DNA from 3 places in the Methylobacterium sp. 142-1Y genome. Region 2 is predicted to be linked to each of the others. Evidence: predicted binding sites of a transcription regulator. Region 2 holds the regulator's gene; each other region holds the start of a gene.
What was found. The regulator LexA, encoded in region 2, represses DNA repair genes until DNA is damaged. The targets are predictions, from matches to a motif close to TGTTCNNNNTGTGTTCNG.
Positions count from the first base shown of each region.

Region 1: the regulator LexA is predicted to act here: its motif matches at 7,693-7,710, upstream of ssb (single-stranded DNA-binding protein).
Region 3: the regulator LexA is predicted to act here: its motif matches at 6,195-6,212, upstream of dnaE (DNA polymerase III subunit alpha).

Region 1 covers NZ_CM173224.1:4,378,128-4,388,709, forward strand. Annotated here, with positions in the region: gene AC3AOF_RS19995 (L,D-transpeptidase) at 1-806, shown strand, start outside; gene AC3AOF_RS20000 (DUF2076 domain-containing protein) at 885-1,646, opposite strand; gene AC3AOF_RS20005 (malate synthase G) at 1,947-4,121, shown strand; gene AC3AOF_RS20010 (TadE/TadG family type IV pilus assembly protein) at 4,184-4,708, opposite strand; gene AC3AOF_RS20015 (TadE family protein) at 4,726-5,175, opposite strand; gene AC3AOF_RS20020 (TadE/TadG family type IV pilus assembly protein) at 5,205-6,455, opposite strand; gene ssb (single-stranded DNA-binding protein) at 6,977-7,540, opposite strand; gene AC3AOF_RS20030 (O-acetylhomoserine aminocarboxypropyltransferase/cysteine synthase family protein) at 7,758-9,047, opposite strand; gene AC3AOF_RS20035 (response regulator) at 9,073-9,396, opposite strand; gene AC3AOF_RS20040 (sensor histidine kinase) at 9,723-10,582, opposite strand, start outside.
Region 2 covers NZ_CM173224.1:1,211,871-1,222,452, reverse strand. Annotated here, with positions in the region: gene AC3AOF_RS05765 (NAD(P)/FAD-dependent oxidoreductase) at 1-317, shown strand, start outside; gene AC3AOF_RS05760 (hypothetical protein) at 808-1,146, opposite strand; gene AC3AOF_RS05755 (DUF3297 family protein) at 1,515-1,793, shown strand; gene AC3AOF_RS05750 (VOC family protein) at 1,868-2,362, opposite strand; gene AC3AOF_RS05745 (LysR family transcriptional regulator) at 2,506-3,483, shown strand; gene AC3AOF_RS05740 (PAS domain-containing protein) at 3,480-4,547, shown strand; gene uvrB (excinuclease ABC subunit UvrB) at 4,636-7,410, shown strand; gene lexA (transcriptional repressor LexA) at 7,630-8,373, shown strand; gene AC3AOF_RS05725 (NCS2 family permease) at 8,603-9,943, opposite strand; gene AC3AOF_RS05720 (molybdopterin-dependent oxidoreductase) at 9,934-10,582, opposite strand, start outside.
Region 3 covers NZ_CM173224.1:5,964,356-5,974,937, forward strand. Annotated here, with positions in the region: gene AC3AOF_RS27355 (hypothetical protein) at 1-1,231, opposite strand, end outside; gene AC3AOF_RS27360 (hypothetical protein) at 1,249-2,148, opposite strand; gene dnaE (DNA polymerase III subunit alpha) at 2,384-5,920, opposite strand; gene AC3AOF_RS27370 (glutamate--cysteine ligase) at 6,410-7,777, shown strand; gene AC3AOF_RS27375 (hypothetical protein) at 8,267-8,698, shown strand; gene AC3AOF_RS27380 (sulfurtransferase TusA family protein) at 8,812-9,099, shown strand; gene AC3AOF_RS27385 (NUDIX domain-containing protein) at 9,142-9,714, shown strand; gene AC3AOF_RS27390 (hypothetical protein) at 9,877-10,194, shown strand; gene AC3AOF_RS27395 (hypothetical protein) at 10,500-10,582, shown strand, end outside.

The DNA of each region.
Region 1 (10,582 bases), 3.2 Mb from region 2:
TGACCGGCCGCGGCTACGCCGCCGACGTCTACGGGCAGCGGCCTGCCTATGCCCGCAGCGCCGGATATGCGGCCGCCGGGTATTCGGGCGCTCAGGTCGGCTATGCGCCGGCCGCGCCCGGACTCGCCCTGCATTCCGGCGACCCGGTGCCGTCGCAGGTCTATGGGTCCCAGGACGTCTACGGATCTCAGGCCTATGCCCGGCCTCGGCCGCAGGCTTATCCTCAACAGCAAGCCTACGCTCCGCCTCAATCCTACGCCTCGCAGCCCGACCCGCTCGAGGCGCCGCGTGCCCGCCAAGCGGCGCTACCGATGCAGGACCCCGCCCAGGCGGCCCGGGAGGAGGGGATCGGCCGGGCGATGGATCCGCGCTTCCAGCGCCAGGAGGTCGCCTATGACGGCGGCCAGCGGCCCGGCACCGTGGTGATCGATACGCCGTCGCGCTTCCTCTACCTGGTGCAGCCCGGGGGCCGGGCCCTGCGCTACGGCATCGGCGTCGGGCGGCCGGGCTTCACCTGGTCGGGAATGAAGACGGTCAGCGCCAAGCGCGAATGGCCGGACTGGACGCCCCCCGCCGAGATGCTGCGCCGCCGCCCCGACCTGCCCCGCCACATGGCCGGCGGCCCCGCCAACCCGCTCGGCGCCCGCGCGCTCTATCTCGGCTCGTCGCTCTACCGCATCCACGGCACCAACGAGCCGCACACGATCGGCCAGTCGGTCTCCTCGGGCTGCATCCGGATGATGAACGAGGACGTCATGGACCTCTACGAGCGCGTCCCGGTCGGCGCCCGCGTGCAGGTGATCTGACGAAACGACGACCCGACCAACGAAAAAGCCCCGCCGCGTCTCCGCGGCGGGGCCTTTCGGTCAGGACGACGCGACCGGTCAGACCCAGTCGTCGCTGCCGCTATCGCCCATGTCGCCGTCGTAGGAGGCGTCCTGGAAGCCGGCATCGTCGCCGCCGAGCGGTGCGCCGAAATCCTCGCTGCCGCCCTGGTTGCCGAAATAGTTGTTCTCGACCACGGTCTCGCCGCCGCCCATGCCGGCGCCGCCGAGGCCCGCCATGCTGCCGAGCGAGGAATGCCCGCCCGCGAAGGCGTTGCTCAGCGCGCTGCCGAGCAGCATGCCGCCCGCCGCGCCCGCCGCCATCGGCAGGGCGGTGGCGAGGAAGCCGCCGCCGGCACGCTGCGGCGCCTGCGGCTGGCCGCCCCAGGGACCGCCCTGCTGCGGGGCGTAGCCGCCCTGCTGCGGCGGATAGCCCTGCGGGGGAGCGCCGTAGCCGGGCTGCTGGCCGTAGCCGCCGCCCTGGTTGCCCCAGGCGCCGCCGCCACGCTGCGGCGGCTGCTGCGGCTCGGGCCGCGAGCCGCCGCCGAAGATGCTGGAGAAGAAGCCGCCCCCGCCGGAGCCCTGGCCCGCCCCCTGGCCGCCGCGCTGGGCCTCCGCCCGGGCCTGCTCGAGCTGCTGGTTGAGGCTCTTGATCGCCTCCTCCTGCACGTAGACGAGCTGCGCCATGGCGTAGGGAGCGTAGGGCTGGGCGCGGATCTTGTCGGCGATGAAGCGCTCCGCGTCGGCATCGCGGGGCTGCTGCGCGGCCTGCTCCAGTCGCTGGAATATGCCGTTGATGACGTCGCGTTCTTCGCTGTTCATGGAGCCGTACTCCTTCGGTTGCCGGCGGGCGGGCCCGGCCCGGCGCCCACGAGATGGGAGGGGGGCCGGCATTTGTCACGGGGAGGGAACGCTCGAGCGGAGCATTTTCGCCCATACACTGCATTACGTTTTCGACAGGTCGTCTCATCCCGGACTACGCGCCGGGGCGCTCGCCGGCAGAGCCCGCCCGCGAGGCCTGCGCTTCCGGCCTGCGCCGGCGCGCCGGCTTTCTGGCGCCCGCATCCCCTGTTAAGGGGAGCGCCGACGCGGCCCGTGCGGGGGCCTGCGGGAGGAAAGAACATGGATCGCAAGACGGTCGGTGGCGTGTCGGTGGCCCGAGTGCTGCACGATTTCGTGGTCGAGGAAGCCCTGCCGGGGACCGGGATCGCCCCGGAGGCGTTCTGGAACGGCCTCTCGGCCCTCGTGCGCGACTTAGGGCCCCGCAACCGCGCCCTGCTCGAGACCCGCGACGCGATCCAGGCCAAGATCGACGCCTATCACCGCGAGCGGGTCGGCAAGCCGGTGGACGAGGCGGCCTACAAGGCCTTCCTCACCGAGATCGGCTATCTCCTGCCCGATCCCGGCCCGGTCCAGGTGCGCACCGACAACGTCGACGACGAGATCGCCACCATCGCCGGCCCGCAGCTCGTGGTACCGACCTCGAACGCCCGCTACGCGCTCAACGCCGCCAATGCCCGCTGGGGCTCGCTCTACGACGCGCTCTACGGCACCGACGCGGTGTCGGAGGAGGGCGGCGCGACCCGCGGCGGCGGCTACAACCGCACCCGCGGCGCCCGGGTGGTGGCGCGTGCCCGCGCCTTCCTCGACCGGACCGTGCCGCTCGCCGGCGGCCGCCACGCCGACGTGGTGACCTACGCGGTCGAGGGCGGCCAGCTCGTCGGCAACATGAATACCGGCGACACCATCCCGCTCGCCCGGCCGGAGGCCTTCGCCGGCTATCGCGGCAAGGCGACGTCGCCGACCGCTTTGCTGCTGCGCCATCACGGCCTGCACGTCGAGATCGCCCTCGACCGCACCCACCGGATCGGCCGTTTCGACGCCTCGGGCGTCGCCGACGTGCTGGTCGAATCGGCGGTCTCGACCATCATGGACCTCGAGGATTCGGTCGCGGCGGTCGATGCCGACGACAAGGTCGTGGTCTACCGCAACTGGCTCGGCCTGATGAACGGCACCCTCTCGGCGGCGGTCGAGAAGGACGGTAAGCGCTTCGAGCGCAAGCTCAACCCCGACCGGGTCTACACCGCCCCCGACGGCGCGGGCGAGGTCAGCGTGCCCGGCCGCTCGCTGATGCTGGTGCGCAATGTCGGCCACCACATGTTCACCGACGCGGTGCTCGACGAGTCGGGCGCCGAGGTGCCGGAGGGCATCCTGGACGCCGCCGTGACCGCGCTCATCGCGATCCACGACCTCAAGAGCGATTCGGGCATCCGCAACAGCCGCCGCGGCTCAGTCTACATCGTCAAGCCGAAGATGCACGGCCCCGACGAGGTCGCCTTCGCGGTCGAGCTGTTCAGCCGCGTCGAGGCGATGCTGGGGCTGACGCCCAACACCCTCAAGATGGGCATCATGGACGAGGAGCGCCGCACCACGGTGAACCTCGCCGCCTGCATCAAGGCGGCGGCGGAGCGGGTGGTGTTCATCAATACCGGCTTCCTCGACCGCACCGGCGACGAGATCCACACCTCGATGGAGGCCGGGCCGGTCATCCGCAAGAACGACATGAAAGGCACGCCCTGGATCAAGGGCTACGAGGAGAACAACGTCGATGTCGGGCTGGCCTGCGGCCTGCTCGGCCGGGCGCAGATCGGCAAGGGCATGTGGGCGGCGCCCGACGCGATGGCCGACATGCTGATGCAGAAGGGGGCCCACCCGAAGGCCGGCGCCTCGACCGCCTGGGTGCCCTCGCCGACCGCCGCGACGCTCCACGCGCTGCACTACCACGAGACCGACGTGAAGGCCCGCCAGCAGGAACTGGCGCGCCGGCCGCGCTCGGCCCTCGACGAGATCCTGCAGATCCCGCTCGCCCGCTCGAACTTCGCCCCCGACGACGTGCAGCAGGAGATCGACAACAACGTCCAGAGCATTCTGGGCTACGTCGTGCGCTGGATCGACCAGGGCGTCGGCTGCTCCAAGGTGCCGGACATCCACGACGTGGCCCTCATGGAGGATCGCGCGACCTTGCGGATCTCGTCCCAGCACATCGCCAACTGGCTGCATCACGGCGTGGTGTCGGAGGCCGAGGTGATGGAGACGATGAAGCGCATGGCGAAGGTGGTCGACCGCCAGAATGCCGGCGACCCGCTCTACCGCCCGATGGCGCCCGGCTTCGACGGCCCGGCCTTCCAGGCCGCCTGCGATCTGGTGTTCAAGGGCCGCGTCCAGCCCAACGGCTACACCGAGTACGTGCTGCACGCCCGGCGCCGCGAGGCCAAGGCCGCGGGCGCGCCGGCCTGAGAGAGGGGAGGGCGCCTGCCGCGGAACGCGGCGGCGCCCTGCCTCCGCTGCCGGACCAGGGGTCAGCAGATCGCGCTGGCATTCGACATGACGTCGATCGCGTGTCCGCGATAGGACACGCCCGAGGGGCTGATATAGCTCTTGACGAAGGCCGGCAGCACGGACGTGTAGCTGCTGGTGACGACCACGGCGGCTCCGATGTCGCCGTCCCGCATGATGTTGCCGGCCGAGGCGAGCAGGTCGGCATCCGTCATGGTCGTCCGTGTGCCCGAGCAGACTTTGATCGATCCGTTGTTTTTCTGGATCATGTACATGTCGATCGCCGCATTGGGGTAACGGACGAGCGTATTGGCCCGGCGCGTGATGTAGGCGTCGATCAGGTTCGACATGCAGCTCGAGCTCTGGCAGGTCGACATCGCCCGCGCGATGACGACGGAAGCCCGGTCGACGTCCCGCTTCGTGCTGACCATGAAGACGATGTCGTGCGTTCCCGCCATCATCAGCAGGGCGAGGCTGCCGATGATGGCGAACTCCACCGAAGCCGTGCCTCGGCGGGAGCGCAGGAACGTGTCGAGGCGGGCCGGCATCGGGCTCACTCACAGCTCTATCGGCGGAAGATGACCGAGTCCTTCGCGACCAGTTCCGGGATCAGCGGGATGATCCTCGGGGCCGCCATCGTCGCACGCAGCAGGATGACGTCCTGGCTCGCCCCCGTGTCGAAGGTGCTTCCGGTGATCGCGGTCGCCGCCGTCGGCACGTTCGGGAGCTTCATCGCCTCGATCTTGATTCCGGTGGTCTGGCTCAGGCAGTTTTCGCTGAATGCGATCCTGGCACAGAACTTGGCAGTATATCCCGACTTGTCCTGCGTCAGAAGCTCCGGCTCCGGGTCCGACGCCGTCTGATAGAGCGCGTCGCTGACGGTTTGCTGCAGGTAGCAATAGATCACGAATTGCAGCAACCCGAGCACGAGCATCACCAACGGAAAGGCGATCAGGGCGAACTCGACCGCCGTCGCTCCGGATCTGCATTTCAGCATCCTGGCTGCGGGCGTCATCGCCTGTACTCGGCACGATGGAGGCGGCATTACGGGCATGAATTCTGGCAGAAGCGCAGGTAATCGATCAGCCCGCCGAAACTGTCGTCGAGCCCGGCCGCCCGCCAGGAGATTCGGTATTCCTGCTTCTTGGTCACGCTGAATTTATAGCTTCTCTCGATCCAGGTTTTCGACCAGATGCAGACATCGGCCATATATTGCTTTACGTAATCGGGATTCGACGCGGCGGTCAATGATTGATCGTCCGATTTATATTGGCTCGTCTTGGGTTCCACCCAGAGTTCGATACGTCTCGTCTGGCCATCGAGCGAGACGGTGCTCACGCCCGCCGCATTCTTTGCGACATCGCCGTCGCGCGTCAGGCCGTCGGTGTCCTGCGGGTTCGAGCAGATGACGGTGTCGTTCGGGTACTGATACGCGCCGACGTTCTTTCGGGCCGTATAGACGTAGCGGATTTCGTAGGACCCGACCGGTAGATCGAACGTCATGTTGATCGACGAGTTCGTCGTCTGGTTCTTCTGAGCGCAAGCGGTTTTCTGCGCCGCCGTCTGGGTGCCGACCCTGTTGCTGCAATCGCTGTCCAGTTCGGCGAAGGATTGGCCGTACTGGACGCCGTCGCCCGTCGCGATGGCCGAGAGCTGATCCACCTCGACGCCGGCATTCGTCGTTCCCCAGGACTGTCCCTGGCAGAGCGAACTGGGGCAGTTCGCCTTCGACATCGTGCCGAACACGCCCCAGCCCCCGACCAGTTGCCCGGCATAGCCCTCGAAGGATTCCGACATCAGAACCGTCGGGGGACCGGACGAGGACGTGGCCTGGACCGCGCAGTCGCGCATGACGGTGAAATCGAAGCTGTCCTTGTTGAGGAATGCCTTGAAGAACAGCCCGACCGAGCCGTTCGCCACGACGTGGATGTTGCCCGGGCGGACCGTCAGCGGCGGGACGGTGAGGATTGCGGAGGAGACGGTGGGCGTCGCGGTGATCTGCGCCGTCGCCGACAAGTTTCGTTCCGAACCGTTCCTGTCGGCGTAGGACTGGACCGTCGCGACGTAGCCGTTCGGCATGCTGAGGCCGTTCAGGCTCTCGACATAGACCTCGGCCTGTCGGCAGCTCAGATCGGCGGCCGAGATCAGCCGCTGCTTGTACTCGACGGCCCTGGCGAGCTCGATGCTGCCGCCGATGCCCACCATGAGGATTGGCAGCAGGATGCCGAACAGGACCGTCGTGATCCCCGTCCGGTCGTCGAGGAATCGCGAGCGGCTCCCGGGATCGAAACGCATCCTTGTCTCCGCGAGCCGCCCTGTCCGGGTGCGCTGAATTTATTCACACAATGTGTTTATAATTTCTAATCAAACATTAAAGCCTGTGCGCGTATTTCGATGATCTGCGTACAAATTGCGTCAGTCCGTATCAGCCGCCCCGCGAGGCCACCCGGCCCAACCGCGGATTCCGGTCAGGTTCGGCCGGATATGCTTTCCAGCAGATTACTTTCGGACACCATATCACCAGGCCGCGTCGGCGGAGCTTTGCTCCGCACACGCGAGCGGAACCGCTTTTTTGCGTGAAGAAGCGATCAAATCGAAAGCGTATGACGCAAAACAGCGCCCGGCCACATCGTGGCCGGGCGCTGCGCGTCGTTGTCGCTCGCTCGAGCGGCCGGCGGCGAACCGGAACCCGGCCCGCCGCGCAGGATACGATGACCTAGAGCATTCCCCGATCGCATCGCAATCGCGAAGCTCTCTAGGTTATTGATTTTGCCGCATTTTCCGACGAACTGGTATCCACTTCGTCGAAAAACGCTCTAGAACGGGATGTCGTCGTCGAGGTCGTCGTAGCGCTTCTGGTTGCCGCCGCTCGAGGACGGGGCCGGGCGCCGCTCGCCGCCGCCGGAGGACGAGCGTCCACCGCTGCTGCGTCCGCCACCGCCGCCGCCGTAATCGCCGCCGCGGCTGATCTGGCCGCCGCCCATGTCGTCGCCGCCCATCTCGGACATGCCGCCCTCGGCCCCGCCGCCGCGGCCGTCGAGGATGGTCAGCTCGCCGCGGAAGCGCTGCAGCACGATCTCGGTCGTGTACTTCTCGACGCCGGACTGGTCCTGCCACTTGCGGGTCTGGAGCTGGCCCTCGACATAGACCTTCGAGCCCTTGCGCAGGTATTGCTCGGCGACGCGGGCCAGGTTCTCGTTGTAGATCACGACCGAGTGCCACTCGGTCTTCTCCTTGCGCTCGCCGCTCGCCTTGTCCTTCCAGGACTCGGACGTGGCCAGGCGCAGGTTCACCACCGGATCGCCGGAGGCCAGCCGGCGGGTCTCGGGGTCGCGCCCGAGATTGCCCACCAGGATCACCTTGTTCACGCTGCCCGCCATCGCGCTCTCCTCTCGTTCCATCTCACTCGGGCGCAAGCCCGGCCGACGCCGCGGACCACCGCTTCGGTTCCGCGAGTTGGGCCGAACAGGCCGGGACCGGCAAGGGCAGGGGCGCCGTTTTGCCCACTACACACATGCCGACGGCCGGAGTGTGTTCTACATTTGTTCTGAGGATGAGGCAAGCGCCGTCCGGGGCTGATCCGGACGGCGCGGACGTTCAGTCGAGCGCGTCGAGCGACTGGGCCACGTCGGCGATCAGGTCCTCGATCGCTTCGAGGCCGATCGACAGCCGTACCGTGTCCGGGCCGACCCGGGCGGCCTCCTTGTCGGCGGCGGGGAGCTGGCGGTGGGTCGTGGTCGCCGGATGGATCGCCAGGGACTTGATCTCGCCGATATTGACGAGGTGCGAGATCAGGTTGAGCCCGGTGATGAATGTCTTTGCCGCCGTCTCGCCACCCTTGAAGCCGACGGTGAAGATCGAGCCGGCGCCCATCGGGGAATACCGGTTCGCCATTTCTTCCCCGGGCTGGCCCGGCAGGGACGGGTAGCTGACCCAGGCGACCTTCGGATGGTCCTTCAGGAAGGCCGCCACCGCGCGCGCGTTGGAACAATGGCGCTCCATGCGCAGGGGCAGGGTCTCGGTGCCGGTGAGCGTCAGGAAGGCGTTCATCGGCGACAGGCCGGGACCGAGGTCGCGCAGGCCGAACAGCCGGCAGGCGACCGCGAAGGCGGTCTCGGGGAAGCGCTCGGAGACGACGAGGCCGTCGTAATCCGGCCAGGGTTCGTTGATCAGGTTGTAGCGGCCGGTGCCCTTCCAGTCGAAGCGGCCGCCGTCGCAGACGAGGCCGCCGATCACCGTACCGGAGCCCGACAGGAACTTCGAGGTCGAGTGGACCACGATGTCGGCACCGTGCTCGATCGGCCGGATCAGGGCCGGGGAGGCCAGCGTGTTGTCGACGACGAGCGGCAGGCCGTGCCTGTGCGCCACCGCGGCGACCCCTTCGAGGTCGATCACCGTGCCGCAGGGATTGACGATCGATTCGCAGACGATCGCCCGGGTCCTGTCCGTGATCGCCGCCTCGAAATCCTCCGGCGTCAGGCCGCGGGTGAATTGCGGTACCAGCTCGTAGCGGCCCTCCAGCCGGCGCATCAGCCCGAGCGAGCCGCCGAACAGCCGCGACGAGGCGACGTAGGCGTCGCCCGACTGCATCAGGGTCATCAGCACGAGCAGCATCGCCGACTGGCCGGAGGCCACCGCCACCGCCGCCTTGGCGCTCTCCAGCGCGGCGACCCGGCGCTCCAGGGCCGCGACGGTCGGGTTCGAGCCGCGGGAATACGAGAAGCCGGTCGCCCGCATGGCGAAGATGTCGGCGGCCTGCTCGTTCGATTCGAACACGAAGCCGTTGGTGAAGTAGATCGGCTGCGCCCGGGCGCCGGTGGCCGGGTCCGGAGCGGTGCCGGCATGGACGGCCCGGGTGGCGAAATGCAGCTTGGTCGGATCGGTCATCGGGGTCGTCCGTCGATAAGGTCGCTCAGGCGGCGCGGCGCACGGTGTCGTGGAGGGTCCGCACCAGGGCCGAGGGCGCGTAAGGCTTGGGGATGAAGCGCGCGCCCGGCGGCATGTCGTGCGGGCCGGGGCTGCCCATGCCGGAGACCACCAACACGGGGATGCGCGGCCAGCGCCGCGACACCAGGCGGGCGAGGGCGAAGCCGTTCATCGAGCCGAGCGGCATGTCGACGTCGGTCATCAGCAGCTCGACGTCGGGGCGGCTCTCCAGCACCTTGAGCGCATGGTCGGCGTGGGGGGCCTCCAGCACGGTGAAGCCGGCCTCCGCCAGGGTGTCGGCGGCCTCCATCAGCAGTAATCCGTCATCTTCGACGAGGAGCACCACGGGCGCCGCGTCGCAAGGAGAGGCAGGCCCCTCCGGCGGCAGGTCGTGGGGCGTTCGGTCCGGATCAGATGTCATCGCGGCCAATGCGGGCGGGGGGCGAAAGGTTGCTGCCTATGGGGCCGCATGCCGGGGGTCAAGCGTGGCCGGACGCGTCGCCGGACCGTGCGTCAGGGTGCCCCGCTGCCGGAACCATTCTCGAACTTCCTCATAGAAGACCACTCTGCCCCGTTCCGGCGACTGCCAGGCAGGCCCGTTCAGGCGACCTTTACACGGTCCCGTCCTGGTGACGGCTACGCAGTCCCATCCTGCATCGCCGCGAGCGGCGCTTCGAGGTCCATCACGACGCCCTCGGGCGGGAAGCGCAGGCTGACCCGGCCGCCGAAGCTGTGCACCAGGCTGCGCTGGATCAGCCGCGAGCCGAACCCCCCGCGGGTCGGCGGCGCGACGGGCGGGCCGCCGCTCTCCTGCCAGCGCAGACGCAGGACGGTCCCGGCCTCCTCCACGAGGTTCCAGGTGACGGCGACGCGGCCCGCCGGGCTCGACAGGGCGCCGTATTTCGCCGCGTTGGTGGCGAGTTCGTGCAGCATCAGGGACAGGGTCAGGACCGAGCGCGGCCCGAGGCTGACGCCGGGCCCGGCGGCGGCGAAGCGGCCGGCCACCGCATCGATATGCGGTGCCATCACCCCCGCGACGACCGCCGCGAGGTCGGCTTCCGCCCAGGCACCGCGGATCAGCACGTCGTGGGCGTCGGAGAGCGCCATCAGCCGGCCGTTGAACGCCTCCATCGCCACGTCGAGGGTGGGGGCGCTGCGCAGGGTCTGGGCGGCGACCGCCTGGACCAGCGCCAGGGTGTTCTTCACCCGGTGCGCCATCTCCTGCATCAGTAGGGCCTGCTGCTCCTCGGCTCGTTGCGCCTCGGTCACGTCGCGGGCGACCGCCAGCAGGCGCTCCGGGGCGCCGTCGGGCCCGTGGATGGCCGAGACCACCACGTCCCACCAGCGCAGATCGCCGCCATGGCCGGACGGGGCGCGGAAGCGGCCGGTGCGCCCGGCCCGCGCGGCGGCGAGCGCCACCTCGGCGGTCGTGCGGTCCTCGGGGTTCGGCCACGAGGCGGCCCAGGGCGTGCCGATGACCGGCGCATCGGCCTTGT
Region 2 (10,582 bases):
GCGCCGTCGAGTTCGGCGGTCTCCACCGCCCGCCCAACTTCGCCCGCGCCGACGCGATGCTGACGAAGGCCGCCGCCTTCCTGCCGGGCCTCGACACCGCAGGCGGCCGGCAATGGATGGGGTTCAGGCCCTCGCTTCCCGACAGCCTGCCGGTGATCGGCCCGTCGCGGGCGAGCCCGCGCGTGATCTACGCCTTCGGCCACGGCCATCTCGGCCTGACGCAGAGCGCCGGGACGGGGCGGATCGTGGCGGACCTGCTGGCGGGGCGGGCGCCGGCCGTGGCGGTCGAGGCGTTGCGGGCGGGGCGGTTCGGGTGAGGGGATCGTTGAGAGCCCGATGGCTTCTCTCGACGGAATCGACACCCTCCTGGTCGTTCCAGGGCCGCGAAGCGGAGCTCGGAATCCAGAACCGCGGATGGTGCAAGGTAATTCGGAGACCATCCTGCTTTATTTTGAAACACCTGACAGCCTGTTTGAGCAGAATTTTCTACTCAAGCTTGAGGCAGGCGAAATCATCCTATTCTCTAACCTCGTCCTGAGGTGTTAGCCGATTGAAAATCGACTGACCTCGAAGGAGGGCTCCAGGAATCTCAGTGGCATCTGGAGCCCTCCTTCGAGGTCAGTCCATCGACGATGGACTGATACGAAATCCGGAAGATCACTTCCGGATTTCGTATCATCAGCCCGCGCGGCGCCTGAGCGAAGCCGCTTTCCGCATCGCGAAGCGATCAATCGGAAAGCGTATGACACCTCAGGATGAGGTCGTGGGTTGAGGATGGCTCCTGAAGAATCAGTGCGCGACAACTCCTCACGCCCGCCCCGCCACCGGCAGGTCGGCGAGACTCGGCCGCGGCCGCTCGATCAGGGCGGCGGCGAGCATCGCTTCGAGGCGGATCAGGTCCTCGTCGGGCTCCGGCTGCCAGCCGCAGCCGCAGCGGGGCGCCGGGCCGTGCAGGGAGGCGATCTGTCGGTAGAGCGTGCCGACCGTGCGGGCGGCGGCTTCGAGCGCCGCCATCGGCGGCAGCGGGCCGCGCTCCAGGGCGTCCCAGAAGGCGAGCGTCAGGGCCTGTTCCAGGGCGGCCTGCCGCCGGCTCTCGGTCTGCGCCTCGGCCTCGGCGAGCCGGCGTTGGTGATGGTGCAGGGTCATCGCGCGCTCCTCGCGTCGCTGAAGAGGCCGACCAGCCGCTCCCAGGGCAGGCCGACCGGAGGCCATCCCTCCCGGATCAGGCCGGCACAGCCGTGAATCAGGATCAGCGCTCGCGCCATCGCGGCCTCCATCTCGGGATCGTGCCGGGGTTCGGCCCGCCCTGAATGCAGGACATCACCGCTCTGCGCAAGATTGGTTTGAAATATTGGAGATTTTCTATTTTGCGAACCGAGGCATATACTATCACATGAATTATGAAAATTCCAAACTGCGTCCGGGACGGGAGGCGGATTGGCAGCGGCGCCCGGAGCGGCTATCGGGGCGCCGGCACGTTCCCACAGGCAGCAAGTCCCGAAGGCTCCAGACCGATGACCGATACTCCGCCCGACCGCCTCAGCACCGATCCGCGCAGCCCCTTCCACGATGCCGCCCTGCTCGAGCGCGGCGTCGGCGTCCGCTTCAAGGGCGTCGAGAAGACCAATGTCGAGGAATATTGCGTGAGCGAGGGCTGGGTGCGGCTCGCCGCCGGCAACGCCAAGGATCGCTTCGGCAACCCGATGACCGTGAAGCTGAAGGGCCCGGTCGAGCCCTATTTCCGCACCCAAGAGGGCGGCACTCAAGAGGCCGGCACGGCCGACGCCGAGTAGCCGCCGGGGCGGACACCCGGCGCCCCGGCTCCTCGCGCCCGATCCCGCCCGGCCGCGCGATGCCGGGCGGGCCGTCAGCGGGCTCGCGTCGCCTCCTCCCGCAGGGAGGCGAGGTCGAGGCGGCGGGTGACCATCTGCAGGCCCCCCGCCGCGTCCCGCGGCCACTCGCCCTCGGGCCGGTCGCGGTACAGTTCCACCCCGTTGCGGTCCGGATCGTCGAGGTAGAGCGCCTCGCTGACGCCGTGGTCGCTGGCGCCGGTGAGCGGGATGCCGGCGGCGTCGAGCCGCGCGAGGGCGTCGGCGAGGGCCGCCCGGGTCGGGTAGAGGATCGCCACGTGGTAGAGTCCGGTGCTGCCGGCCGGCGGGGGCAAGCCGCCGGCGCTGTCCCAGGTGTTGAGCCCGATATGGTGGTGGTAGCCTCCCGCCGACACGAAGGCCGCCTGGGTGCCGTAGCGCTGCATCAGCGTGAAGCCGAGCACCCCGCAATAGAAGCCGAGGGCCCGGTCGAGGTCGGCCACCCGCAGGTGGACGTGCCCGATGCGGGTGCGCGGGTCGATCGGTCCGGTCATGCTCCACTCCTCCGGCGGCCCGCCCCGTGCGGTCCGCCACTTGCAGGCCGTCCGTGCGGCTTGCGCAGATTGCACCCTTTGAGAATGTCCGGAAATCCGGCATCCCGTAGCATCACTTCACACGTCCAGAGTGAGACCGAGCCGTGCCCGACCGGCTGACCGGAATGCAGATCTTCGTGCGCGTCGCCGCCGCCGGCAGCTTCTCGGCCGCCGCGCGGGCGCTCGGCCTGTCGCAGAGCGGGGTGACCAAGCACGTCGCCGCCCTCGAGGACCGGCTCGGTGCCCGGCTTCTGCACCGCACCACCCGCCGCCTGACCCTGACCGAGGCCGGCCGGCACTACCTGGAGGCCTGCGAGCGCATCCTCGCCGAGATCGACGAGGCCGAGGCGGCGGCCGGGGCCGAGGCGGCGGAGCCCCGCGGCACCCTACGGCTCAACGTGCCGGTCTCGTTCGGGGTGCTGCAGGTCGCCCCCGCCCTCGCGGAGTTCGGGCAGGCCCACCCGTCGCTGACCGTCGAGCTCGGCCTCAACGACCGGCCGGTCGACCTGATCGAGGAGGGCTGGGATCTCGCCCTGCGGATCGGCCACCTGCGCGATTCGAGCCTGGTCGCCCGGGCGCTCGCCCCGTGCCGGATGCGGGTCTGCGCCGCGCCGTCCTACCTGGCGGCAAGAGGCCGGCCACGGCGCCCCGAGGACCTCTCCGCCCATAACTGCCTCGGCTACACCCTGGCGAGCAGCGACGGCTGGCGCTTCGAGGGCGCCACGGTCGCGGTCGCGGGGAGCTTGCGCGCCTCGAACGGTGCCGCCCTGGTGGCCGCCGCCGCCGCCGGGCTCGGGGTGATCTACCAGCCGACCTTCCTGGTCGGCGAGGCGCTCCGCTGCGGCAGCCTGCTGGCGCTCGATCTCGGTGCCATCCCATCCCTGCCGATCCACGCGGTCATGCCCTCGCGGCGCCGCCCGCCCGCCAAGGTCCGGGCCCTGGTCGCGTTCGTGGCGGCCCGTTTCGCCGATCCGCCCTGGGACCGCGACCTGCCCGCCCCGCTCGGAGCCGACGATCCGCTGCCCGGGATGTGCGACACCCCGTGGCCGGAGGCCGGCCCGGTGCCCGCGAGGCTGTCATGAGCCGGCGCGTGCCGCCGCACGGCCTGCCGGCCGGTCCCGTCCCGGCCTGCCCGCCGACCGTCCCGGACCAGGATTTCCTCCGCCTCGTCGAGGCGCACGGACTGACCGGCAGCTGGACCTGGACCTTCGCCACGGACGAGCATTGCTGGTCCCCGGGCCTGTTCCGGCTGCTCGGCTTCGAGCCCGGTGCGGTGCGGCCGGATTACGACCTGTTCCTGAGCCTCGTCCATCCGGAGGACCGGCCGGCGATCGAGAACAACGCCCAGGTGATGCGGGATGGGGCCTTCAACGACCACACGGTCCGGGTGATCCGGCCGGACGGGTCGCTGCGGGTGCTGGCCAATCGCGGCACGGCCTATTTCACCCCGGACGGGCGACCGCGCGCGGTGGCCGGGGTGGTGCTGGACGTGACCGATACCGAGCGCCTGGCCCTGCTGCACCGCGAGGAGCAGCGTCGCCGACGGGCCCTGTTCGAGCAGGCGCAGGCCTGGATGCACGCCTCGCCCTACTCGGACACGTTCCGCATCGCCTCGCGCGAACTCCTGACCCTCACCGGCCTGACCCAGCAGGACTTCCACGACGACTGGACCCGGATCCTGGTGCCGCAGGAGCGCTCGAGAGCCTACGACACCATCCTGGCGCGGATCCGGACCGGGCTGCCCTTCGTGGCCGAGAACCCCCTGGCCCTGGCCGACGGCGAGAGCGGCTGGTTCCGGGGCGTGTTCGTCCCGGTGCGCGACGCCGAAGGGCGGATCGAGACCTGGGCCAGCCTGAATTCGCGGGTCGACGGGATCCGGCCGGTGCCGACCGGGCTGGCGCGGCGCGGCCTGGAACAGGCCGTCCAGGGCGCGCATCTGCGCGCCGCCCGCGGCCTGCTCGACTGGTCGATGGCCGACCTCGCCGAGGCCAGCGGCCTCTCGCTCTCGACCATCCGGCGCCTGGAGGACGGGAGCGAGGGGCCGGCGGCCCGCAGCCGCCACGCCGCGGTCGAGGCCCTGCGCCGGGCCGGTATCGGCTTCCTGCTCGTCGAGGGCGACACGATCGCGGTCGCCAAGGTGCGGTGATCCAGGCTCCTCCGATTCGAGGGGCGGTGCGCGGGCTGCGGTGATGCGGGCCCTTTCCGGCCCCGGCATGGCTTGCCATATCGGGGGTATGCCCGCCCCGAAGAAGCCCCGCCTGTCGACCGGCAAGGCCTCGAAGCCCGAGTTGAAGCCGCTCGACCCGTTCCTCGCCGAGCTGCTGAACCCGGCGCTGAACCGCGACCGCCTGCCCGCCGTCGCGCCGCCGCCGCCGCCCGAACCGCCGAAGCGCGGCCGCCCGCGCAAAGCCGCGGTCGCGACCGAGCCCTCTCCGGAGCCCGCCCGCAAGGCCGGGCACAAGGCCAGGCAGCGAGAGGGGGCGACCCCGGAGGGCTTCGGCGAGGCGCCGCAGGCCGCCTTCGCCCATGGCGACGCCGCCGACGTCGAGCCGGCGCTGGCCCAGGCGCTGGGCCTGCGCGAGCCGGACGGCGAGGCGGTGGAGGAGCGCGGGTCGCTTGCCGCCGAGGGCGTCTCGGCGACGGTCGACGCCCTGACCAAGCTCCTCACCGAGGGCAACCCGCTGTTCAAGAACGGCGAGCTGTGGCGCCCTCACCGGCCCGAGCGGCCGCAGAAATCCGAGGGCGGCGTCCCGTTCCGGCTGAATTCCGAGTTCACCCCGGCCGGCGACCAGCCCCGCGCCATCGCCGAGCTGGTGGCCGGCATCCAGGGCCAGGAGCGCGACCAGGTGCTCCTCGGCGTGACGGGCTCGGGAAAAACCTTCACGATGGCCAAGGTCATCGAGGAGACCCAGCGCCCGGCCCTGATCCTCGCCCCCAACAAGACCCTGGCGGCGCAGCTCTACGGCGAGTTCAAGAGCTTCTTCCCCGACAACGCCGTCGAATATTTCGTTTCCTACTACGACTATTACCAGCCCGAGGCCTACGTCGCGCGCTCCGACACCTTCATCGAGAAGGAATCGTCGATCAACGAGCAGATCGACCGGATGCGCCACTCGGCGACCCGGGCGCTGCTGGAGCGCGACGACGTCATCATCGTCGCCTCGGTCTCGTGCATCTACGGCATCGGCTCGGTCGAGACCTATACGGCGATGTCGTTCACCGTCAGCCTCGGCGAGAAGATCGAGCAGCGCCAGCTCGTCGCCGACCTCGTGGCCCTGCAATACAAGCGCATCCAGTCCGACTTCGCGCGCGGCACCTTCCGGGTGCGGGGCGACGTGATCGAGCTGTGGCCGGCCCACTTGGAGGATCGCGGCTGGCGCATCGGCCTGTTCGGCGACGAGATCGAGTCGATCTCCGAGTTCGATCCGCTCACCGGCAAGACCCTCAACACGCTCAAGTTCGTCAAGGTCTACGCCAACAGCCACTACGTGACGCCGCGCCCGACCCTCCAGCAGGCGGTCAAGGGCATCAAGGACGAGCTGAAGTGGCGGGTCGAGGAGCTGACCCGGATGGGCCGGCTGATCGAGGCCCAGCGCCTGGAGCAGCGCTGCACCTTCGACCTCGAGATGATCGAGGCAACCGGCGCCTGCAACGGCATCGAGAACTATTCGCGCTACCTCACCGGCCGCAAGCCCGGCGAGCCGCCACCGACCCTGTTCGAGTACCTGCCCGACAACGCCCTGGTCTTCACCGACGAGAGCCACGTCACGGTCTCGCAGATCGGCGGCATGTACCGGGGCGACTTCCGCCGCAAGGCGACGCTCGCCGAGTACGGCTTCCGGCTGCCCTCCTGCCTCGACAACCGCCCCTTGCGGTTCGAGGAATGGGACGCGATGCGCCCGCAATCGATCCACGTCTCGGCGACGCCGGCGAAGTGGGAGCTGGAGCAGACCGGCGGCGTCTTCGCCGAGCAGGTCATCCGCCCGACCGGCCTCGTCGATCCGGTGATCGAGGTACGCCCGGCCCGCTCGCAGGTCGACGACCTGCTCGGCGAGGTGAAGGAGGTGGCGGCCGCCGGCTACCGCACGCTGGTGACGACGCTGACCAAGCGCATGGCCGAGGACCTGACCGAGTACCTGCACGAGAACGGCGTGCGGGTGCGCTACATGCATTCCGACATCGACACGCTGGAGCGGATCGAGATCATCCGCGACCTGCGGCTCGGCGCCTTCGACGTTCTGATCGGCATCAACCTCCTGCGCGAGGGCCTCGACATCCCGGAATGCGCCCTCGTCGGCATCCTCGACGCCGACAAGGAAGGCTTCCTGCGCTCCGAGACCTCGCTGATCCAGACCATCGGGCGGGCCGCCCGCAACGCCGACGCCCGCTGCATCCTCTACGCCGACCACATCACCGGCTCGATGGAGCGGGCGATGGCCGAGACCGAGCGCCGGCGCAAGAAGCAGCTCGCCTATAACGAGGAGCACGGCATCACGCCCCAGAGCGTGAAGCGCAACATCTCCGACATCCTGGAGAGCGTCTACGAGCGCGACCACGTCCAGGTCGATACGGGGCTGGCGAAATCCGCCGTCACGGTCGGCCACAACCTCAAGGCGGTGATGGCCGACCTCGAGAAAAGGATGCGGGCGGCCGCCGCCGATCTCGACTTCGAGGAGGCGGCGCGGCTTCGCGACGAGCTCAAGCGCCTCCAGGCGACCGAACTCGCCATCGCCGACGACCCGATGGCCGAGCAGGCCGATGTCGAGCGCGAGGCCGGCCGCTTCGGCGCCAAGCGCAAGCGCCGGGGTGCGGAACCGCTCGGCTACGGTCCGGGCGGCAAGGGCGTCTCGGACGAAGGCACCCGCATCCGCCAGCCCGACCTCGACGACATGGGCCCGGGCACCGACCGCGAGGTGCCGTTCACCTACGCCGAGCGCCCGACCGGCCGCTCGACGCAAGGGTTTCCTGGTCAGAAGCCGAAATACAAGGGCCGCAAGGGGCGGGGCTGAGGCGCAGGCCCGGACCGGCGCGGCGGACAGTCCCGCGCCGGTCGAACCCCGCGCGGAACGTGCCTCATCGTCCGATCGACCCGTGACATCCCCGTCTATCACCCCGGTTGCTGCGCCCTCGCGCCGCTTTTTCGAAGCCGCTTGCGGAACACTTGCGGAACGCTTACCATGTTCGCGATTTGTTTCCGGAGCGCGGCAGCGCGGGGATGAGAGTGTCACATGCTCACGCGTAAGCAGTTGGACCTGCTCCGCTTCATTCAGCAGAGAATGCGCGAGACGGGCGTGCCCCCGTCCTTCGACGAGATGAAGGACGCCCTCGATCTCAAGTCGAAATCGGGCATCCACCGCCTGATCACGGCCCTGGAGGAGCGGGGCTTCCTGCGCCGCCTGCCGAACCGGGCCCGGGCGATCGAGGTGATCCGCCTGCCCGACACGGTGACGGGACCGGCGCAGGCCGCACCGGCCGCCGGGGCCGAGGTGGTGCGGTTCAATCCCAGCGTGGTCGAGGGCGGGCGCGCTCACGAGCCGAAGCGGCAGGCCGGTATCCCCGCGATGGCGACGGCGTCGGACGAGAACGGCCACTCGGTCAGCGTGCCGGTGATGGGCCGGATCGCCGCCGGTACGCCGATCTCGGCGATCCAGAGCCAGAGCCGCACGGTGGCGATGTCGCCGGACTTCCTGGCCAGCGGCGAGCATTACGCCCTGGAGGTGCGCGGCGATTCGATGATCGAGGCCGGCATCCTCGACGGCGACCTGGTGGTGATCCGCCGCCAGGAGACCGCCAATACCGGCGACATCATCGTCGCGCTGATCGACGACGAGGAGGCCACGCTCAAGCGCCTGCGCCGCCGCGGCTCCTCGATCGCGCTCGAGGCCGCCAACCCGGCCTACGAGACCCGCGTGCTCGGGCCCGACCGGGTGCGGATCCAGGGCCGGCTGGTGAGCCTGGTCCGGAAGTACTGAAGGGGCTTTCAGTCAAGCGCGGGAACCCTCCCCCCCTCTGCGGGGGAGGGTGGCGAACGGAGTGAGCGCAGCGGGACGAAGTCCCGCCGAGAGGGGCAGCGCGACGCTGATCCAGGTGGCGTCCGTCACTATGGTCGCGACCTCTCCGGAAGCGTGGTTCCCCTCTCCCGGCCTGCTCCGCAGGCCACCCTCCCCCGCAGAGGGGGGAGGGTTCAGGGCGTCGCGCTCGTCAGTGCGCGCTGCCGGTCGCCACGAACTTGAACAGGAACACCGCGGCGATCACCCACACCACCGGCTTCACGTCCCGGAACCGCCCGGTGAGCAGCTTGATCACCGCGTAGGTGATGAAGCCGAAGGCGACGCCGTTGGCGATCGAGTAGGTGAAGGGCATCAGCAGCGCCGTGACGCAGGCCGGCAGCACCTCGGTCAGGTCGTCCCAGTCGAGATCGACCAGCTCGTGCAGCATCAGGCAGGCGACGTAGAACAGGGCCGGCGCCGTGGCATAGGCCGGGACCGAGCCGGCGAGGGGCGCGAAGAACAGGCAGGCCAGGAACAAAACCGCCACCGTGGCGGCGGTGAGCCCGGTGCGCCCGCCCTCCTCGACGCCGGACGCGCTCTCGAGATAGGCGGTCGTGCTCGACGTGCCGAGCAGCGAGCCGACGAAGATCGACGAGGAATCCGCCATCAACGCCTTGTCGAGGCGCTCCATCTTGCCCTCGGTCAGCAGCCCCGCCCGGTTGGCGACGCCCATCAGCGTGCCGGTGGCATCGAACAATTCGACGAGGAAGAACACCAGGATCACGTTGAGCAGGCCGCCCGACAGCGCGCCCTTGATGTCGAGGGCGAACAGGGTCGGGGCGATCGAGGGCGGCAGCGAGGCCACACCCTGGAAGGTGTTGTCGGCGACGATGAAGCTCAACGCCGTCACGGTCAGGATGCCGGCAAGCAGCGCGCCGCGCACCTTGCGCACCGAGAGCACCGCGACGATCAGGAAGCCCAGCACCGCCAGCACCGTGCTCGGCTTGTGCAGGTCGCCCAGCGTCACGAAGGTCGCGGGGCTCGCCGTCACCACGCCGGCGCTCTTCAGCGCGATGATCGCGAGGAAGAGCCCGATGCCGACCGTGATCGCGATGCGCATCGAGCGGGGAATGCCCTCGACGATGATCCGTCGCAGCCCCGTCAGCGTGACGACCATGAAGCACAGGCCGGAGATGAACACCGCGCCGAGCGCCGCCTGCCAGGTGTAGCCCATCTGGAGCACCACCACATAGGCGAAGTAGGCGTTGAGCCCCATGCCCGGCGCCAGCGCGATCGGGTAGTTGGCGTAGAACGCCATCACCAGGGAGCCGATCGCCGCGACGAGGCAGGTCGCGACGAACACCGCCCCCTTGGGCATCCCGGCATCGCCCAGGATGTTGGGATTGACGAAGACGATGTAGGCCATCGTCAGGAAGGTGGTGAGCCCGGCGAGCAGCTCCGTGCGCACGGTGGTGCCGTGGGCCGAGAGCGCGAAGGTGCGCTCCAGGAAACCCGGGGGCCGGGTCAGGCCGGCGTCGCGCTTCATGTCCATCGCTGCTCCTCGTCGCTCTCTCTGATCTGTCGGTAGATCCGGTCGGGCGCGAAGGGCGTCGCGGTCAGCCGCGCGCCGGTCGCGTCCCGGATGGCGTTGGCCAGAGCCGCCGCGACGGGGTTGAACGGGCTCTCGCTCATCGACTTGGCGCCGAGCGGCCCGACCGCGTCGTGGGTGGCGGCGAAGATCACCTCGGTGCGGGGCACGTCGGCGATGGCCGGGATGTGGTAGGTGCGGAAGGACGGGGTCGCGACCCGGCCCTCGCCGTCGATCGCCAGGTCCTCGTAGAGCGCCGCGCCGAGCGCCTGGGCGACGCCGCCCTCGACCTGGCCGCGGCACTGCGCCGGGTTCATCACCCGGCCCGCATCGGCGGCGTGGACGCTCCGCAGGATGCGCAGTTCGCCGGTTCCCGGATGCACCGCGACCTGGAAGCCCTGGACGTTGAACGCCACCGAGCGCGGGCTGCCGTCGGCATGGCCGATCGCCTCCGCCGGGCCGAGATCGGCGAGGGGGACCCGCGCCTCTCCCGCCGTGACCGCGTCGCCGTCGAGGCGGCAGGCGGCGGGATCGAGCCCGAACCGGGCGGCGGCGCGCCGGCGCAGGATGTCGGCCAGGCCTTGCGCGGCCCGCAAGGTCGCC
Region 3 (10,582 bases), 1.8 Mb from region 2:
CAGCGGCTAGTTGCGCTTTGAGATCATTAGCTTCACGGTCGGTTTTCAGCCTTCCTCCATCGAGAGGATTAGCGGACAAGAACAATACTTTCATATTCACCACTTCCTCCGAAAGATTTACTGCCTGACGAAACATGTTTTCTAGACCAGGCGCGGCGCCGAACAGATCCTTCATGCCGGTCCTTACATCTCGTGCCTGAAGCTGACCCCAAAGTCTTTTACCTTCCGCCTTCACCATAAGGCGATCTAAAAGCTTCTTATTTGCCTCTGCAATTGCCAATGCTTTATCGCCATAGGGCCTGCACTCCTCAGAAAATCCTGCGAAATGTTCAGCTATTAGAGCTTTGACTTCCTCATCGTCCTCTTGATCATACCAATTGAGCGTTATATCCGCCAAGCCGTCGTAGAAGGTGCCAGCTATCCCTTTAGCAAGCCCGGCTCTAGCTTCAGCGTGCTCTGAGTACGTTCCTTCATGGATGATCTGTGTGCGGAACTTCAGATCGGGCACGCGCTCCGCCGCGAGCTGGTATAGTTTGGCTTGAACATTGACTGGCTGCGCAGTAATTGAACCAAATTCAATTCCGAGATCTTCGAGACTCAAACGTCTGTTTTCCATGACAGACCAAACGCTATATTGCCTGACAATAACGTCGTCATGCCGACACAATTGGCGAACAATTTCACCGTTGGAATGCTTAGGATGCAATAAATTTTGCATATCTCGGTTGAGGCCAACGGTTAAGAGGGCGAGTTTAAGGACTTCAACGTCGGAATTGTCAATATCAATTCTAAGATCAGCCATATCTATCTTATTTGGGCTAGTCGTCTGCATTGACGCCAAAACCCTGATAGCCGGATCGATGACTGGAAAAGATTGTACCATATCAAGCCGACCATCGTACAGGCGAGATAAAGCAGCAACGGCCGCACCAATTATCTCGGGACTTCCTTCAAATTTCCGCATCGCAGAGCTGATGTAAGGTGCGCTTCCATCGCGCGTTCCTAGCCGAGCCAGTGCGTTTAGGCCCCATCGGACTACTTTTCGGTCCTTTTCTCTGAGCAGAGAGCCGCATATTATTCGCTCTAAGGAATTTCGCGCCTCTGAGTTGAGTTGCTGCCCCTGCCGATAAAGCCGCGTTAAATCCTGCAACGCACCTTTTTTTCGCTGCGATGAGCCATTTTCAATCTCAAATTTGATAAGAGCCGTCCGCCCATGCGAAATCGTCGACATTATAAATCGCCGCCGTCCTAGCAAAAAACATCGAGCGTGGCTTTAGTCCACGGCTCAAAATCGTCAATATTATTATGAGCTCTGAGATTGAGCCAGCGGGGATCATTTAACGAGAGCCGTCGAGTTGTTGGCTCAAACCAAGTTGGGCAATCCCAACTCATAACTAGCAGCAAAATATCGTTTTTGTCGTCCTGCCGTACTCTTAGTGGCCTAAGAGGTTTAGGATCTGGCAGAGTCCCTCCGTGCATAGCTACCGCAGAAATATCGAGATCCCACTTAAGAGCGTTGAGAGAATTCTCTCGCGCGCCGTAATCACTGCCAGAAAATAGAGTAAAATCCTGATAACTAATAACTCCCGGGAACCCAATAGTTCTTTTGTCCATAAACGTATCGCGGTCGTTACGATATCTACCTGTCCTGTACGAAAGAACTTCGAAGCCACGCCTCACAACAGAGAATGTCCATACAATCAACGCCCCTTGGGTTTCCTTCTTTGATGAAAGATAATGAAGCGCATTGCACTTCTCGGCCTTATCAATGAAATCATTCCAGTCGTGCATCAAATCGACACTACAATTTGAGACAAAATCCTCATCGACCCCAAGAAATGGGGCGACATGCAAATCTCGAATTCGGCGGCGAGCTTCGAATTTTTCCTTAAACTTATTAGGAATTGTCGGATCAGAAATCAGTTCATTTAAAAAGAAATGACCCGGCTCGGTGCGAAAGAATGCCGAGATCTGGCTATATAGCACATCTTCACTGAGGCGCGCTTGTAAAGTTTTTACTTGGGTCCGACCGTAAAGATGTTTTGGAACGATCCCGGCAGCATACGCGGCCTCAAGAATGCCAGCCGCAGACATAGGACGTCGGCTGGCACGCAGAACCCTCTGAGCAATCTCAAGATACGAGTCCATCGATCCCAAAAAGCAAAACGACCTACCAGACATTATAATTCAATTGGCGTAATATCAAGGACAAAAAATCAAAAATCACTGCCAATCCACGCAGATACAAAAAATCCAAGTTGCATCGTAGGATCTTTCTCAAAAAAACAAGATTTATCCCCGCATCAGATGGTAGAAATTCCGCCTACGAAGCGCGATATAAATCCGGGCAAATCTAGTTAGCAGGCACACTCGGCCCATTAACTCAACTCACCTCCACCTGCACCACCCCCGGCACCGCCCGCAGCGCCCCGGCAATCTGCGGGGTCGCCTGATACTTCCCCCCCAGCTTCACCTCCACCTCCCGCTCACCCCCATCGAGGATCAGGATCAACGACACCTCTCCCTCCCCTTTCACCTGCAACCGCTGCTGCACGCTGGAGATCGGGCGCTCGTCGCGCAGGTAGATGCGCATGCCCTTCTGGTGGCGGGCGACGGCCTGGTCGAGGGGTTCGCAGGTCTGGATGCGGGCGCGGACGTCCTCGCCCTCGGTGCTGGCCTGGAGCTGGAGCACCAGGGCGGCGCCGGGTTCCAGCATGTCGCGGTAATGCGAGAGGCCTTCGGAGAAGATGATCGCCTCGAAATGGCCGGTCTGGTCGGAGAGCGTGACGATGCCGAGCTTGTTGCCGGTCTTGGTGCGGCGTTCGGCGCGGTCGAGCACGCTCGCCGCGACGCGGCCGACCGTCGAGGTGCCGGCGCGGACCGAGCGGCAGAACTCGGCCCAGGTCTGCACCCGGAGCTTTTGCAGGAGGTCGCCGTACTCGTCGAGCGGGTGGCCGGAGAGGAAGAAGCCGACCGCGTCGTATTCGCGCTTGAGCCGGTCGGCCATCGGCCAGTTCTCGTAGGCCGGGATGCGCAAAGCCACCTCGGCGGCGGCGACGCCGCCGAACATGTCCATCATGCCGACGGTCTCGGCTTCCGCCGCGCCTTGGGCCAGCCGCATCATCGGCTCGACGGCCGCAAAAGCCTTGGCCCGGTCGGGCTCGATCGCGTCGAGGGCGCCGGCGGCGACGAGGTTTTCCAGCGTGCGCTTGTTGACCTGCTTCGGGTTGAGGCGCCGGGCGAAATCGCCGAGATCGCGGAACGGCGTGTCGTCGCGGGCCTGGACGATCGCCTCGACGGCGGCGCGGCCGACGCCCTTGATGGCGGCGAGCGCGTAGCGGATCGCGCCGTCATGCACCTCGAAGGTGACGCCGGAGCGGTTCACGTTCGGCGGCTCGACCTTGATGCCGAGGCGCTGCGCGTCCTGGCGCAGTTCGGCGAGCTTGTCGGTGTTGTCGATGTCGAGCGACATCGAGGCGGCCATGAACTCGACCGGGTAATTCGCCTTGAGATAGGCGGTCTGGTAGGTGATCAGCGCGTAAGCCGCGGCGTGCGACTTGTTGAAGCCGTAATCGGCGAACTTAGCGAGCAGGTCGAAGATCTCGTTGGCCTTCGCTTTGTCGAGGCCGCGCTCGACCGCGCCCTTCACGAAGCGGTCGCGCTGGGCGTCCATCTCCGCCTTGATCTTCTTGCCCATGGCGCGGCGCAGCAGGTCGGCGTCGCCGAGCGAGTAGCCGGCCAGGACCTTGGCCACCTCCATCACCTGTTCCTGGTAGACGATGATGCCGAAGGTCTCGGCGAGGATCGGCTCCAGCGTCTCGTGCGGGTACCAGTTCTTCTCGTTGCCGGCGTCGCGGCCGAGCTTGCGCTCGCAATAGACCGGGATGTTGGCCATCGGGCCCGGGCGGTAGAGCGCCACCAGCGCGATGATGTCCTCGAACCGGTCGGCGCTCATCTCGACCAGCGCCTTGCGCATGCCGGCCGATTCCACCTGGAACACCCCGACCGTCTCGCCCTTGCGCAGGCGCTCGTAGGTGAGGGTGTCGTCGATCGGCAGCGAGGGCAGGTCGACCTCGATCCCGCGCAGCTTCAACAGGTCGGTGGCGGCGCGGAGCACCGTCAGGGTCTTGAGGCCGAGGAAGTCGAACTTCACCAGCCCCGCCTGCTCGACCCACTTCATGTTGAACTGGGTCACCCGCATCCCGGTCTTCGGATCGCGGTAGAGCGGCACCAGCTCTTCCAGCGGCCGGTCGCCGATCACCACGCCGGCGGCGTGGGTCGAGGCGTGGCGGTGCAAGCCCTCGAGCTTCTTGGCGATGCTCATCAGGCGGGCGACGACCGGCTCCTCCTCGATCGCGCTCTGGAGCTTCGGCTCGCCCTCGATGGCTTGCGCCAGCGTCACGGGGTTGGCCGGGTTCTGCGGCACCAGCTTCGTCAGCTTGTCGACCTGGCCGTAGGGCATCTCCAGCACCCGGCCGACGTCGCGCAAGACGCCGCGGGCGAGCAGGGTGCCGAAGGTGATGATCTGGCCGACCTGCTCCTCGCCGTAGCGCTCCTGGACGTAGCGGATCACCCGCTCGCGGCCCTCGACGCAGAAATCGATGTCGAAATCCGGCATCGAGACGCGCTCGGGGTTGAGGAAGCGCTCGAACAGCAGGCCGAAGCGGATCGGGTCGAGATCGGTGATGAGGAGCGACCACGCGACGAGCGAGCCGGCGCCCGAGCCGCGGCCCGGCCCGACCGGGATGTCGTGCTCCTTGGCCCACTTGATGAAGTCCGAGACGATCAGGAAGTAGCCCGGGAACTTCATGTTGGTGATGACGCGGATCTCGTATTCGAGCCGGTCGCGGTAATCTTTTTCCGTCAGCCCCTCGGCCGGGCCGTGCTGGCGCAGGCGCTCGGTCAGGCCTTCCTCGGCCTGCCGGCGCAGCTCGGCGGCCTCGTCGGGGGCGATCTCCTTCGCCACCGCGGTGGTGGCCGCCGCCACCTGCGCCTGGAGGGCGGCGCCCTCCTTCGTGCCTTGCGCGGGCGTCGTCAGGCTCGGGGCGCCGAAGCTCGGCAGGATGGGTTTCCGGGTCCGCACCCGGTAGGCGCAGCGCATCGCGATCTCGACACTGGCCTGGAGCGCGTCGGGCAGGTCGCGGAACAGCTCGGCCATCTCGGACCGGGTCTTGAAGGCGTGGCGCGGGGTCAGGCGCCGGCGCTTGTCGTCGGAGACGAGCCGCCCTTCGGCGACGGCGAGCAGCGCGTCGTGGGCCTCGTAATCCTCGGGCTTGGCGAAATAGGGCTCGTTCGTCGCCACCAGCGAGAGGCCGTGCGTGTCGGCCAGCCGGATCAGCTCGCCCTCGACGGCGCGCTCGTCGGAGAGGCCGTGGCGCTGCAGCTCGACGTAGAGGTGGTCCTCGCCGAAGGCCGCCTTCAGGGCGTCGAGGCGGGCCAGCGCCAGTTCGGGCCGATTGGCGCGGAGCGCCGCATCGACCGGGCCGCCCATGCCGCCGGTCAGCGCGATGAGGCCGCCCGCGCACTCGGAGAGCGCCTGCGCGGAGACGCGGGGCACCTCGCCGAGATGGTTGTCGAAATAGGCGCGGCTGGCGAGCCGCAGCAGGTGGCCGTAGCCGGTCTCGTCCTTGGCCAGCACCACGATGTGCGGGTGGGAGGCGTTCAGCTTGGCGTTCGCCTCCGGCGCCTCGAAGGCGACGCTGAGCTGCATCCCGGCGATCGGCTGGATGCCGGATCCGGCCGCCTTCTCGGAGAATTCGAGCGCGCCGAACAGGTTGTTGGTGTCGGTGAGCGCCAGGGCCGGCTGCCGGTCGGCGCCCGCGGCCTTCACGAGGTCGCCGATCTTCAGCGCGCCCTCGAGCAGGGAATACGAGGAGTGGACGTGCAGGTGGACGTAGCCGACGGGCTTCAGGATCTGCAAGGCGACTCACTCCTACCGAGCGGGCTAGGATTCCCGGCAGAGCTTGAGGAGTCACGACCAGCGGCGCAACACAGCGGCGCCATCCACCGGATTCGGGCCGAAGGGCCCGAGCCGTGGCCCATGGGCCACGGCGCGAAGGCTCAGTGCATCGGCGACAGGGCCACCGCCCACAGGGCAATCGCGCCGGTGAGCAGGCCCATCGAGGCGACCTCCGTGACAGCGATGAGGATCTTGCGTATGTTCATGGTCTGTCCCCTTGCGATGACCGGATGTTCGTTCCTGTTTTGTTCCATGTCAAAGGGGGCTGGCGCCGGATCCGGCCGCTATGGTGAACGGTTGGTTGACGGCCGGGAGCGCATGGCTCGCGGGGGGGCGTTTCGCAGCCGCGTTGCGGCTCGGTCGTCCGCGGCCTATTTAGGCGCAACCTTGACGGTGGGCCGCCGGCCCGCCGGGAGTCATCGTTTTTCGCTTTCAAGCACGAGGTGGCGCATGGCGCGCGACGTGTCCGACGCGACCCCGCTCAGCGCGCGGTCCGAGCTGATCGAGTGGTTCGCGGCCGGCGAGAAGCCGCAGGACGCCTTCGCCATCGGCACCGAGCATGAGAAGGTCCCGTTCTACCGCGCCGACCTCTCGCCGGTGCCCTACGAGGGCGAGAACGGGATCGAGGCCCTGCTGGAGGGCCTGCGGGCCATCACCGGCTGGGAGACGATCGAGGATGCGGGCCGGGTGATCGGCCTGTCCGCGGTGGAGGGCGGGGGCGCGATCTCGCTCGAACCCGGCGGCCAGTTCGAGCTCTCGGGCGCGCCGTTGCCGGACGTGCATGCCACCGCCCACGAGCTGAGCCAGCACCTCGACGCGGTGCGGCAGGCCGCCGATCCCCTCGGCATCGGCTTCCTCACCCTCGGCATGAGCCCGAAATGGACACGGGAGGAAACGCCCGTGATGCCGAAGAGCCGCTACCGCATCATGAAGGGCTACATGCCCAAGGTCGGGTCCTTGGGCCTCGACATGATGCTGCGCACCGCCACCGTGCAGGTGAACCTCGACTTTTCGTCCGAGGCCGACATGGTGACGAAGATGCGGGTCGGGCTGGCCCTGCAGCCGGTCGCGACGGCGCTGTTTGCCAACTCGCCCTTCACCGACGGCAAGCCGAACGGCTTCCTGTCGCGCCGCTCCGAGATCTGGCGCGACACCGACCGCGACCGTACCGGCATGCTGCCCTTCGCCTTCGACGAGGGCTTCGGCTACGAGGCCTATGCGGACTGGCTCCTCGACATGCCGATGTACTTCGTCAAGCGCGGCGAGACCTACCACGACGTGAGCGGCGCCTCGTTCCGTGATCTTCTGGAGGGGCGGCTCTCCGCCCTGCCGGGCGAGCGCGCCACGGTCTCCGACTGGGCCAACCACGCCTCGACCGCCTTCCCCGAGGTGCGCCTGAAGCGCTTCCTCGAGATGCGCGGCGCCGATGTCGGCGACGCCAACATGATCGCCGCCCAGGCCGCGTTCTGGGCCGGGCTCTACTACGATGCCGGCGCCCTCGACGGCGCCTGGCAGCTGGTGCGCGAGCTCTCGGCGGAGGAGCGCGAGACGATGCGCGCCGAGGTGCCGCGGCTCGGCCTCGACGCGCCGGCCGGCAAGCGGCCGTTGCGCGAGCTGGCCCGCGACGCGCTGGCGCTGGCGGAGGCCGGCCTGAAGGCGCGGGCCCGCCGCGACGCGCAGGGACGCGACGAGACGCTCCATCTCGCCCCGCTCCAGGCCATCGCCGCCTCGCAGAGCCGGGCCGAAAACCTGCTGGCGCTCTATCATGGGCCGTGGAACCGCTCGGTCGATCCGGCCTTCGCGGCTTGCGCGTTCTGAGGCGTGTTTGATGCGACGAGCCGGTGACGTGTAGCGTCGGTAACTTGGCGCAACCGCTGCCGTCACTCGACGTCATCCCGGGGCCGCGCAGCGGAACCCGGGATCCATAACCGCCGACATCGAAGAGCACGGCGTATCCCGTTCCGCATCGTCCTGCACCGTCAGCGATGATGGATCCCGGGTTCGGCTGCGCGACCCGGGCTGACGATGGGAATGTCAGCTCGGTCGGCCCGCTCGAACAGACTCTGACGACACCCCGGCACTCTGCGGTCGAGCCAGTGACGGCCGCGGCGATCCGATGAACGCTCAAGCTTATCCGGGTCGCCCGATGCGGTCTCGCCGAGTGCGGCCGCGCACACGCGCAGGACAAGCGTAGCCGCTACCGATTGACGGTCCGTCAATTCGCACCGAATCTTGGAACACAGGTCGCCCCTTGGCCGTTCTTGAGGCCATCGGGGCACGTTCCTCAGACCATTCGGAGAGATAAGTATGTCTCGCTTCACCACCCTCGCCCTCGCGGCCGGCGCGGCCGCCGCCCTGACCGCCGGCACCGTCGGCGCCCAGGCTGCGCCGCTGCCGGCGGCGACCTCGGCCGCCATCGCCGGGTCGGGTGCGACCGTCGACCAGGTGCGCTGGCGCGGCGGCGGCTATTACGGCGGATACCGCGGCGGCTATCGCGGCTACGGCTATCGCCGCGGCATCGGCGCCGGCGGGGCGCTCGCGGCCGGCGCGGCGCTCGGCATCATCGGCGGTGCCATCGCGGCCGGTTCGGCCTCGTCCTACGGCTACGGCTACCCGGCCTATGGCGGCTATTACGGCGGCGGCTACGCCCCGGTCGGCGGCTACGGCTACGGATACAGCTACCCGTCCTACGGATACAGCTACCCGGCCTATGGCGGCTATTACGGCTACGGCTACTGATCGGCCGCACGGCCTGAAGTAACGGAAGCCCGGCGCGGGACGCTCCCGCGCCGGGCTTTCTCGTGGGCGCCGGATATGCTCAACCGGTCGAGCGACGCGCGGCACGGACGATCATGCGACACCGAGACCTCGACCTGCCCGATCTCGACCTGCAAAATCTCGATCTGCCGGATCTCGATCTGCGCGGGCTCAAATGCCCCCTGCCGGTCCTGCGCACCGCCAAGGCCCTGCGCGGCCTCGCGCCCGGCGAGGGCCTCTCGGTGCGCTGCACCGACCCGATGGCCGCCATCGACATTCCCAACCTGCTGCGCGAGCGCGGCGACCATCTCGAGCGGATGCTGCGCGACGACGGCATCCTGACCTTCGAGATCCGTCGCGGAACCGCGCCCGACGAGACTTAAGGAGAGCGCCGCGTGAGCCGAGACGAGACCCCGCCGCGGATCATGGGCGCCCGCACCGTCTACGAGGGCTGGGCGCGCTACCTCGTCGCGGAGGTGCGGATGCCGGACGGCAGCCGGATCGGCCGCGAGGTCGAGGATCACGGGCCCGCCGTGGCGGTGCTGCCCTACGATCCCGAGCGCCGGGTCGCACTGCTGGTGCGGCAGTTCCGCACGCCGCCCTGCTTCGTCGACGGCACCGCCTCGGTGCTGGAGACGCCCGCGGGCTTGCGCGAGGAAGACGACCCGGAGGCCTGCGCCCGGCGCGAGGCCTTCGAGGAGGTGGGCCTGCGCCTGTCGGTGCTCGAACCCGCCGGCAGGGTCTGGTCGCTGCCGGGTCTCTCGACCGAGCGGATGGACCTCTTCCTCGCCCCCTACCGCGCCGCCGACCGCGAGGGCGCCGGGGGCGGGCTGGCCGAGGAGCACGAGAGCATCGAGGTGGTGGAGGTGGCGCTGTCGGACCTCGCTGCGATGGCCGACCGGGGCGAGGTCGCCGACATGAAGACGCTGTGCCTGGTCCAGACCCTGCGCCTGCGCCACCCGACGCTGTTTACGGCATCCTCCGAAGAGCGGCCTTGAGGCCGGGCTACGCCCCCGTCATCCTGGCCGCGAACCTGAACGGCCGGTGTACAAGCGCCTCGTTCACGGGTTCGTGATCGGGGCTGGCGTCTTGTTCACCAGCTGTTAACTTTGGGCGGTTCCGATAGCCCTCCGTCGCAGGGGCCTCGACAGGAGACGCCGATGTTCAGCATTGGACCCTTCCACCGCCCGACTGGTCAACCCGTCGGTCCTTACGCCTCGATGCTCCCGCTGGAGCCCGAACCCCTGGATTGCGCCGCGAGCCCGCAGCGCGAGCCCTCGCCGCCCCCGGCAGAACCGAGCATGGCCGGCCAGGCTGTCTCGATGCTGGTCCTCCTCTGCCTGACCCTGGCGGTGCATTCGGCCGTCGGCTGGTGGACCCTGCCCGGCAAGGCCCCGACCCTGGCACCGTCCGCCCAGAGCGCGCCGACGCTTCAAGGGCCGAAGATCCATCTCACGAGCGTTCGCTCACCGTCCTGAGCCGAACCTCCCCTCACGTCCCCTGCGACATCGTCCATCGCGATTCCGAGCCGGCCGAGACTTTCGCCGGATCAAGATTTCCGGCCTACCAGTCCCGTGCCCGGAGCTGTTCGGCATGGTGCTGCCCGCGGCGAGGTGCCTCCCCCCGGGCTGGCGGCGCCTCCCCCGGCCGACTGTACTTTGGTCAAGATCGTGTCGAGAAGCCGGCGGTTTCGCGGTCCCCCTCTTGCGCGGCTCCGCCGAGTCGTTAACGTCACGTTCAAATCCAAGAAAATCGGTCGTGATTCGCGCAAGGGAGCCAGCGCATGTCTCAGGTCATTCGCGTCAAGCCCACCCAGGACGGCACCTACACGGTCTACCGCGGCGCGCTCGTGCTCGTCAGCGGCCT